Regions from separate parts of the Streptomyces sp. SudanB52_2052 genome, predicted to be linked through region 1. Evidence: riboswitches for the same ligand, from Rfam matches in the RefSeq annotation. Region 1 holds a riboswitch; each other region holds the start of a gene.

Region 1 (2,191 bases):
AGCCCCGCCCGGTGCCCCCGGTGACCGCCGACGACACCGGCCGCGTCGTCATCGTGGACCGCCCGGGCGCCGTCCAGACGCAGCTGCTGATCGGCCGCATCGGCCCCGACCGGCACGACCGCGTCTGGCCCGCGCAGGTGCTCGGCACGTACTGCCTCGGCGGCACCCTCACCTCGCGCCTGGACCGCGTCCTGCGCGAGGAGAAGGGCTACACGTACGGGGTGCGCTCGTTCGCGCAGGTCCTCAGGTCCGCCCCGGACGGCACCGGTGCCGCGATGCTCGCCATCAGCGGTTCCGTGGACACCCCCAACACCGGCCCCGCCCTCCAGGACCTCTGGACGGTGCTGCGCACCCTCGCCGCCGAGGGGCTCACCGACGCCGAGCGGGACGTCGCCGTGCAGAACCTGGTCGGCGTCGCGCCGCTGAAGTACGAGACGGCGGCGGCCGTCGCGAGCACCCTGGCCGACCAGGTCGAGCAGCACCTGCCCGACGACTACCAGGCCACGCTGTACCGGCAGCTCGCCGCGACCGGCACCGTGGAGGCCACCGCGGCGGCCGTCAGCGCCTTCCCGGTGGACCGTCTGGTGACCGTCCTCGTGGGTGACGCGGCGCAGATCAAGGGCCCGGTGGAGGCCCTCGGCATCGGCGAAGTCACGGTCGTCGCCGCCGAGTAGAGGCACGCGCGAGGAGCCCTGGTTGTCTTCCTAAGGCACCAGGGCTCCTTTATGCCCGAATTGGTACGGAGGTTGCCTGTCTGACCTGTGGGATGCGCTACAAAACGCCGGATCCGTTTGGGAATTGAAAGTGGCCCCGCTTAGCGTCGTCCGGGCTGTTCGTCAGGCAGTGCGCCGCACCCGCGGCACCGGACAGTCATCGCCGAGTCCCCGTACGGCGCGAGCCAGGGGAGCCGGGGACCCAGCCGCAGTCCCTGGGGTGAATCGGACGCCCGCGCGAGTCGCGAGGGGGTCCGTAGGAGACCTTCCTGCTCCGAACCCGTCAGCTAACCCGGTAGGCGAGAAGGAAGGAAAGGACCAGGCACTCCATGGCGTTCACCCGCGCCACCGGGAAGCATCGTCGTCCCAGCAGGATCCACCGCGGTACGGCCCGCGCGGCGGGGGTCGCGGCCCTCGCCACCACCGGCGTCATCGGCACCGTGGCCGCTCCGGCCGCCTTCGCCGCCGAACCCGCCCCCGAGCAGACCGGCCTCACCCCCGTCGTCACCATGGGCGACACCGTGGCCCAGCAGATCGACGCCCAGGCCGTCGCGCAGAAGCACGCGGCCGAGGAGGCCGCCGCCAAGAAGAAGGCCGAGGAGGCCGCCCGCGAGCGGGCCGCCGAAGCGGCCAAGAAGGCCAAGGAGGCGGCCGAGAAGGCCCGCGAGGCCAAGGAGCGCGCCGCCCGCGAGGCCGAGCGCAAGCGCCTCAACAGCTTCGTGTCACCGATCCCGGGTTCCTACGTCTCCACCGGCTACAAGGCCGGCGGCGCCGTCTGGTCCTCCGGCAGCCACACCGGCATCGACTTCCACGCCGCCAGCGGTACCGCCGTCCACTCGGTCGGCATGGGCACGGTCGTCGAGGCGGGCTGGGGCGGTGCCTACGGCAACCAGGTCGTGATCAAGATGAACGACGGCACGTACACCCAGTACGGCCACCTGTCGTCCATCGGCGTCTCGGTGGGGCAGCAGGTCACGCCCGGCCAGCAGATCGGCCTGTCCGGCGCCACCGGCAACGTCACCGGCGCGCACCTGCACTTCGAGGCCCGCACGAGCCCCGAGTACGGCTCGGACATCGACCCCCTCGCCTACCTCCGCTCGCACGGCGTGAACCTCTGACGGCACCCGCCCCGCTTCCCCGGCCCCGGCTCACCGAGCCGGGGCTTTCGGCGTTTACGGCGGTCGACTGTCCAAAAAATATCCATGGATTCCGGGCTGCCGTCGGAAATTCCGGCTCATTGCAATAGAGTCACGGACACGCGTCACTCGTCGACGTTTCACGGGGATTAAACGGAGGTCGGTCATGCGTATTCCCGCGCACTCGGTGTGCACGGCCATCCGGGACGACATCGTCGCGGGTGTCTACGAACGCGGCAGCCGGCTCACCGAGGAACTCCTCGCACGCCGCTACGGCGTCTCGCGGGTGCCCGTCCGGGAGGCCCTGCGCACCCTGGAGGCCGAGGGCTTCGTGGTGACCCG
Region 2 (2,191 bases), 1.3 Mb from region 1:
AGGTCGTCGAAGTCGAGGGCGTTCGCCTCGCGCAGCCTCGACTGGTACATCGCGTAGGCCTGGGCGAGGGTCTTCTCGAAGCCGTCGGTGGCCTGGGCGGCGAAGTCCTCCTCGTCGATCAGCTCGTTCTTCAGGTTGCTGATCTTGGCGCTGAAGGACTTGGGCGGGAAGCGCTTGGGATCGAGGTCCAGGTCGCGGCAGACCAGGGCCATCAGGCGCTTGGAGTCGGCGGCGTCGTAGATCGAGAACGAGGACGTGAAGCCGAGCTTCTTCGACTCGCGCCGCAGGATCCGCACGCACGCGCTGTGGAAGGTCATCACCCACATCGCGTTGGCGCGCGGGCCGACGAGCTGCTCGACGCGCTCCTTCATCTCGCCGGCGGCCTTGTTGGTGAAGGTGATCGCGAGGATCTGGCCCGGGTGCACGTCCCGCTCGGCGAGCAGGTGGGCGATGCGGTGCGTGAGCACACGGGTCTTGCCGGAGCCGGCGCCGGCCACGATGAGCAGCGGGGAGCCGGAGTGGACGACGGCGGCGCGCTGGTTGTCGTTCAGCCCCTCCAGGAGGGCGGCGGTGTCCACGGCCGGGCGCGGGGCGCCGTCGCGGTAGTAGGCGTCCCGGTCCGGCGGCGCGTCGAACTTCCCGCCGAACAGATCGTCCGGGATCGACTCCGGAGCGTGATCGTCCTCGGGCGGTGGCGGGGGCTCGTCCGCAGGGCCCCGCTGGGCCTGGAGGTCCGCCAGGAAGCTGTCGTCAAAGAGGCTGCTCATCGCTCTCCGAGTCTAGGGCGCCCCACTGACAGCCCGCCGCCGCCCTGAGAACATCGCCGAAACGGCCCCCCTGTCACCCTCCAGGAGCGCACGATCACAGCCCGCAGCGGAGCGGCAAAAGCGGATGACTCGTGACCAAACTCCATCATCCCATCACTCTCAGCAATGGTCTCGAGTGAGGTCACGAAAATGTATCGGGCATATCACCCATCAACCTTCACAGAGGCCACACGAGTTGGCTACCGTGCGGGCAGGCCGTACGACCCCCACCGGCGAACGTCGCCGGGCCGCGCGGCCTCCGCCGAGTCCGGTGCGCCGCCGAGCAGCCGGAGCCGGGGACCCACCGAGACCTTGGGGTGAATCGGCCCGACTCCCCTAGCGGAGCAGGCCGTAGGGCAACCCTTCCGAGATACCCGCCCGAACCCGACAGCTAACCCGGTAGGCGGAACATGGAAGGAGTCGCCTCCCTTGGCGTCGCACCGCAAGTCGCGTCCTACGGGTACGCGCGTGGCAGGCATACGGACCCCCGCCCTCGCAACGGCGGCCCTCACCTCCGTGGCCCTGCTGTCCCAGTCGGCCAACGCAGCCCCCGACGCCGACGACAAGCCCAGCCTGGAGGAAGTCGAGAAGAAGGTCGACGACCTGTACCGCCAGGCCGAGTCGGCGACCGACAAGTACAACGCGGCCAAGGAGAAGACCGCGAAGCAGCGCAAGCGCGTCGACACCCTCCTCGACGACGTCGCCCAGCGCACCCAGAAGCTCAACGAGGCGCGGGAGGAGCTGGGTTCCTTCGCCGCCGCCCAGTACCGCACCGGCGCCTCCGCCCCGGACACCGCGACGTTCCTGCTCGCGGACACCCCGCAGGACTACTTCGACCAGACCCAGCTGATGGACCGGATGACCGGCCGTCAGAAGGTCGCGGTCGACGACTACGTCACCCAGCAGTCCGAGACGATGAAGAAGCGTCAGGAGGCCACGGAGAGCCTCGCGACGCTCACCGAGTCCCAGGGCGACCTGAAGACCGCCAAGGCCACCGTCCAGCGGAAGCTCGCCGACGCGCGCGAGCTGCTCTCGCAGCTGACCGCCGAGGAGAAGGCGCGGCTCGCGGCGATCGAGAAGGAGAAGCAGGAGGAGGCCGCCCGCAAGGCCGCCGAGCTGGCCCGGGAGCAGGCCGAGCAGCAGCAGGCCCAGGAGGAGGCCGCCCAGCAGCAGGAGAGCGGCTCCTCGGCGTCGGGCTCCGGCACCTCCACCTCGACGGCCCCGGCCGACTCCTCGTACGCCACCAAGGCCGAGAAGGCCCTCGCCTTCGCCCGCGCCCAGATCGGCAAGCCGTACGTGTGGGGCGCCGTCGGTCCCGGCTCCTACGACTGCTCCGGCCTCACCCAGGCCGCGTGGAAGGCGGCGGGGGTGACCCTGCCGCGCAC
Region 3 (2,191 bases), 1.4 Mb from region 1:
GGCACGGGCGAAGAGGAAGTCGCCGGTGAGGACCGCGACGGAGTTGCCCCAGCGGGCGTTCGCGCTCGCGACGCCGCGGCGCACGGCGGCCTCGTCCATCACGTCGTCGTGGTACAGCGTGGCGAGGTGGGTCAGCTCCACGACGACGGCCGAGGGCACGATCCCGGGTGCGTACCGGTCACCGAACTGGGCGGAGAGCATCACGAGCAGCGGCCGGAACCGCTTGCCGCCGGCCCGCACCAGGTGCTGGGCGGCCTCCGTGATGAAGGGCACCTCACTCTTGGTGGCCTCGAGCAAGCCTTCCTCGACAGCCGCCAACCCGGCCTGGACATCGGCTTCCAGAGCCTGGTCCCGCACGCTCAGCCCGAACGGCCCGACGTCGGTCACGAGGGGTCTCCTGTCTGCTGGTGTCTGCCGGTGATCACACGGATTGTCGATAGGTCGCTGCCATCACTCGAGTCAGCGTATCCGGTCACGTTTCGATCACCGCCAGCGCCCATGGTTACAGGCCGGGCGGTATCCGATCACGACCTCTATGTTTTCGATCAGCTCATAAGAGCAGACATTTATCGACTTTCCGGGAAGTTGCGGTCTATGCACGATTTGCCGTATTGATGAAGCAAATTCCCCTTGCGGGACATTGTGCTCCGGCTCGTGATCAGTGAGTTGAGTCACTTCACCCCGTCGACGGCCGTCTCCCGGCACCTGCTCGTACCTCCTTCCGCAACACGCCAGTTGAGGCTTGGCTCCAGCAAAGGATCAAGGGGTCCAAACACCCCTGACCAAGGTCGATCGGCGCAATGTGTGACTCCGGTGCTTGTTCCCGACATGTGCTCTCGCATACGTTCCGGGCCTGTCCGGCGGACGCCGAATCCTGCCGCCGCCCGGACTCCCCACACACACCGACTCACTCACGCAGGGCAGGAGCGGGGGACCCAGGTAAGTCGCCGGTCCACGACGTGGAACGGCTCGGGGTGAAGCCGCGCACGGCAGCACAGCGCCGTGCGCGGCCGGGCACCTCCCGGCCCGAACCCGACAGCTCACCTCGCAGGCGCCGGAGAGGAACATCGCCATGCCCGGACGAGGTAAGCACCGTCGGCCCAGAACCAGCCCGCTCACCCGAGGTGTCGTCGCCGTCGGCACCGGTGGAGCGGCCCTGACCCTCCCGCTGCTCGGCGCGACGCAGGCCGGCGCCGCCCAGCCGGCCCAGAGCGCCCCCGCCGCCCAGACCGCACCCCAGGCGGCCCAGCCCGCCAAGTCCCTCACGTACACCGTGACCAAGGGCGACACGCTCTACCGCATCGCGGACAAGTACGACGTATCGGGCGGCTGGAAGCAGCTCTACAAGGACAACCGCGCCGTCGTCGGCGACGACCCGCGGCTGATCCACCCGGGCCTGAAGCTGAAGGTGGCGACGACGAAGGCGGCCGCCAAGAAGAAGGCGACGCAGTCGTCCGCCCCGGCCAAGCCGGCCGGTGGCGTCGCCAAGGCCACCCCGGCCGCCGCGAAGACCTACGCGAACAACCTCGACGGCTGGATCCGCGAGGCGCTGGACATCATGGCCCAGAAGGGCATCCCTGGGTCGTACGACGGCATCTACCGCAACATCATGCGCGAGTCGTCCGGCAACCCCCAGGCGATCAACAACTGGGACTCCAACGCCGCCAAGGGCACGCCCTCCAAGGGCCTGCTCCAGGTCATCGACCCGACCTTCGCCGCCTACCACGTGCCCGGCACCCCCTACGACCCGTTCGACCCCGTCGCCAACATCACGGCGGCCTGCAACTACGCGGCCGACCGCTACGGCTCGATCGACAACGTCTTCGGCCCGTACTGAACCGCCCCGCCCAGCAGTCGCTCGAGGACGACGGCGATGCCGTCGTCCTCGTTCGACAGCGTGACCTCGTCGGCGACGGCCTTCAGTTCGGGATGGGCGTTGGCCATCGCGACGCCGTGGGCGGCCCAGTCGAACATCGGGATGTCGTTGGGCATGTCGCCGAAGGCGATGGTGTCCGCCGGCCGCAGCCCCAGGTGCTCGGCGGCCAGCGCCAGGCCCGTCGCCTTGGTGACCCCGCACGGCTGGAGCTCGACCGTGCCCGGCCCCGACATCGTCACCGTCGCCAGTGAGCCGACCACCGAGCGGGCCGTCGCCGCCAACTCGTCGTCCGTCAGGTAGGGGTGGCGCAGCAGC
Region 4 (2,191 bases), 5.5 Mb from region 1:
AGCCCGATGCTCGTCGGCTTGGACGGGCCGCCCTACGCTCGTCGCCTTGGACGCGCCGTCCGACGCTCGCCGCCCCGACGCTCGTCGGCCCGGCCCGGCCCGGCCGGCCCGGCCCCGCCCCGACCGACACCGCCCGTGTCACCGGCGTCGCGTCGACGTCTCCCGACGTGCCGTTCCCGGCGGCGTCGACGGCTGCCTGACGGTGTCCCGCAGCTGCGCCGGAACCCTGACGGGGACAGACCGGGGCGACGCCGGCTCCTCCGCCGGCCCGGCGGGCTCGTCGCGCAGGCCCGCTCGCCGGACCAGCCGGGGGAGCAGCCCCCACAGGCCGACACAGACCAGGAAGGTTGCCGCGCTCGCCGCGATGCCGCCGGCCCGGCCGGTCGTCACATCGACCACCAGCAGGACGGAACCGCTGAACGCGAACACGAGCACCACCAGGCCGGTGGTGGCCAGGCGCGAGGAGACCTGCACGATGCGCGGCTTGGCGCCCTGCTGGAAGAGCGAGCGGTGCAGCGCGGCCGGCGCGGTGAACAGCGCCGCGGCCAGGACCGCCAGCAGCAGCGTGATGACGTAGGTGACGCGCTGGACCGTGTCGAGGTCCTCGAAGCGCGAGGTGAAGGCGAGCGACAGCAGGAAGGCGAAGAGGATCTGTACGCCCGTCTGGGTGACGCGGAGTTCCTGGAGCAGCTCGACGAAGTTGCGGTCGGCGCGCTGCAGCGGCGTCTCGTTGCGTGCGGTGCAGGGACGGTGCTCGGCCATGGGTGACGGGTAACCACCTGAGCCCGTATCACGCTCCGGCGTGCGGCGGCGCGTCAGGACGCCGCCGCACGCCGGGCGCTTACTTCACGCGCCCGTACCAGACGCTCTTGGTCCAGATCTTCTGCAGCCGCACCACGTCCCCGGTCTTCGGGGCGTGCCAGAGCTTGTTCTTACCCGCGTAGATACCGACGTGGTACACGCTCTTGCCCGAGTGGAAGAACACCAGGTCCCCCGCCTTGCGGTTCTTGGCGGAGATGTGACGGGTCTTGTTGTACTGCTGGGCGGCCGTGCGGGGGAGCTTCTTGCCGGCCTTCTTGAACGAGTACAGCGTCAGCCCGGAGCAGTCGAACCGGTGCGGCCCGGTGGCCCCGTACTTGTAGGGCGAGCCCTTCTTCGAGGCCGCGATCTGGAGTGCCTTCGTCGCATGCGTGGCTGCCGCGGCCTCCGAGGAGAAGCCGGGGGCCACGATCGAGCCGCCCACCGCGGCGATGGTGAGGGCCGAGGCCGTACCGGCCCGGACCATGAGCGACGGGACACGATTGAGCGCAGTCATGCGCAACCCTTCGTCAGCCGCCTGTGAAGGATGACCTGTCGGATTCGGGCTGGCGAAGTTGCCCGGCCGCTGACGCGGCTTCACCCCAAGGGCTGCTCGGGCCCGGTCATGGCGTGACCGTCCCGGCGACCCGTCGTGCTTGGGTCCTCCACTCCTGCCGATCCACTTCCGTCGACCGGTCATCCGGGCGGCGGCAGGACTCGGCGTCCGCCCGGATCGCCCCGCCGTTGTGGCGGGGGCTTGTCGTCAGACAGGGATCTTGACTCATCGTTGTCCGGAAATCCCAACCGAACCGGGGATTTGTGTTGTTACTCACCACTCACCCGTTCGGGTGGACACGTCTGTGTTCGAGCCACCGTCGACAGCTCCGCGGACCGCCGGACCAGGCATGGAATGTCCCATTCCGCCCCACGGCTACGCGCGTTGCGCAACTGTGGGGGCCCAAAAAAAGGATCCCCGTCTACTCCGAACAGGGGTACGTCGTTCGGCCCGTTTCGACTCAGGCCCGGACGCTCCGTCGACAGGGCGGACGTCCGGGCCGTCGGATCCGCGTCAACTGACGGACTCGGGCGGCAGGGTGAGCCTGGCCGTGCGCCGCTCACCGTCCAGCACTCGCAGCGCCCGGGCCAGCGTGCCGGCGTGCAGTTCCGTCTCGCCCCGCTGGTGCATCAGGGCCAACGCGTCACGTAGCGCGGTCGCCTTGCCGACCAGGGCCTGGGCGGCGCGCAGTCCGCGGTAGGTGTCGCCGTGCAGCGCCGGGTTGATCCGGCCGAGCAGATCGACGACATCGAGGTAACGGTCGATCAACTCCGCCTCGGCGCGGGTCAGCGCGGGCAGCGGCGGCAGTTCGGGCGGCAGCACCGGAGTCTCACCGTC

Evidence for each region. A riboswitch is a leader RNA that binds a small molecule or an ion and turns the genes downstream of it on or off. The one in region 1 is predicted to bind cyclic di-AMP.
Region 2: linked by a shared signal. The riboswitch ahead of ACSUPV_RS15720 (C40 family peptidase) and the one ahead of ACSUPV_RS10150 (M23 family metallopeptidase) in region 1 are both predicted to bind cyclic di-AMP.
Region 3: linked by a shared signal. The riboswitch ahead of ACSUPV_RS16625 (transglycosylase SLT domain-containing protein) and the one ahead of ACSUPV_RS10150 (M23 family metallopeptidase) in region 1 are both predicted to bind cyclic di-AMP.
Region 4: linked by a shared signal. The riboswitch ahead of ACSUPV_RS35035 (C40 family peptidase) and the one ahead of ACSUPV_RS10150 (M23 family metallopeptidase) in region 1 are both predicted to bind cyclic di-AMP.

Annotation. Positions count from the first base shown of each region.
Region 1 is NZ_OZ186796.1:2,335,313-2,337,503, reverse strand. Features, by position in the region: gene ACSUPV_RS10155 (M16 family metallopeptidase) at 1-674, shown strand, start outside; cyclic di-AMP (ydaO/yuaA leader) riboswitch at 865-1,029, shown strand; gene ACSUPV_RS10150 (M23 family metallopeptidase) at 1,043-1,831, shown strand; gene ACSUPV_RS10145 (GntR family transcriptional regulator) at 2,016-2,191, shown strand, end outside.
Region 2 is NZ_OZ186796.1:3,594,584-3,596,774, forward strand. Features, by position in the region: gene pcrA (DNA helicase PcrA) at 1-767, opposite strand, end outside; cyclic di-AMP (ydaO/yuaA leader) riboswitch at 1,074-1,227, shown strand; gene ACSUPV_RS15720 (C40 family peptidase) at 1,236-2,191, shown strand, end outside.
Region 3 is NZ_OZ186796.1:3,771,170-3,773,360, forward strand. Features, by position in the region: gene ACSUPV_RS16620 (polyprenyl synthetase family protein) at 1-387, opposite strand, end outside; cyclic di-AMP (ydaO/yuaA leader) riboswitch at 891-1,069, shown strand; gene ACSUPV_RS16625 (transglycosylase SLT domain-containing protein) at 1,073-1,837, shown strand; gene ACSUPV_RS16630 (Cof-type HAD-IIB family hydrolase) at 1,801-2,191, opposite strand, start outside.
Region 4 is NZ_OZ186796.1:7,785,843-7,788,033, forward strand. Features, by position in the region: gene ACSUPV_RS35030 (DUF6328 family protein) at 139-762, opposite strand; gene ACSUPV_RS35035 (C40 family peptidase) at 842-1,315, opposite strand; cyclic di-AMP (ydaO/yuaA leader) riboswitch at 1,319-1,499, opposite strand; gene ACSUPV_RS35040 (hypothetical protein) at 1,868-2,176, opposite strand; gene ACSUPV_RS35045 (ATP-dependent Clp protease proteolytic subunit) at 2,184-2,191, opposite strand, start outside.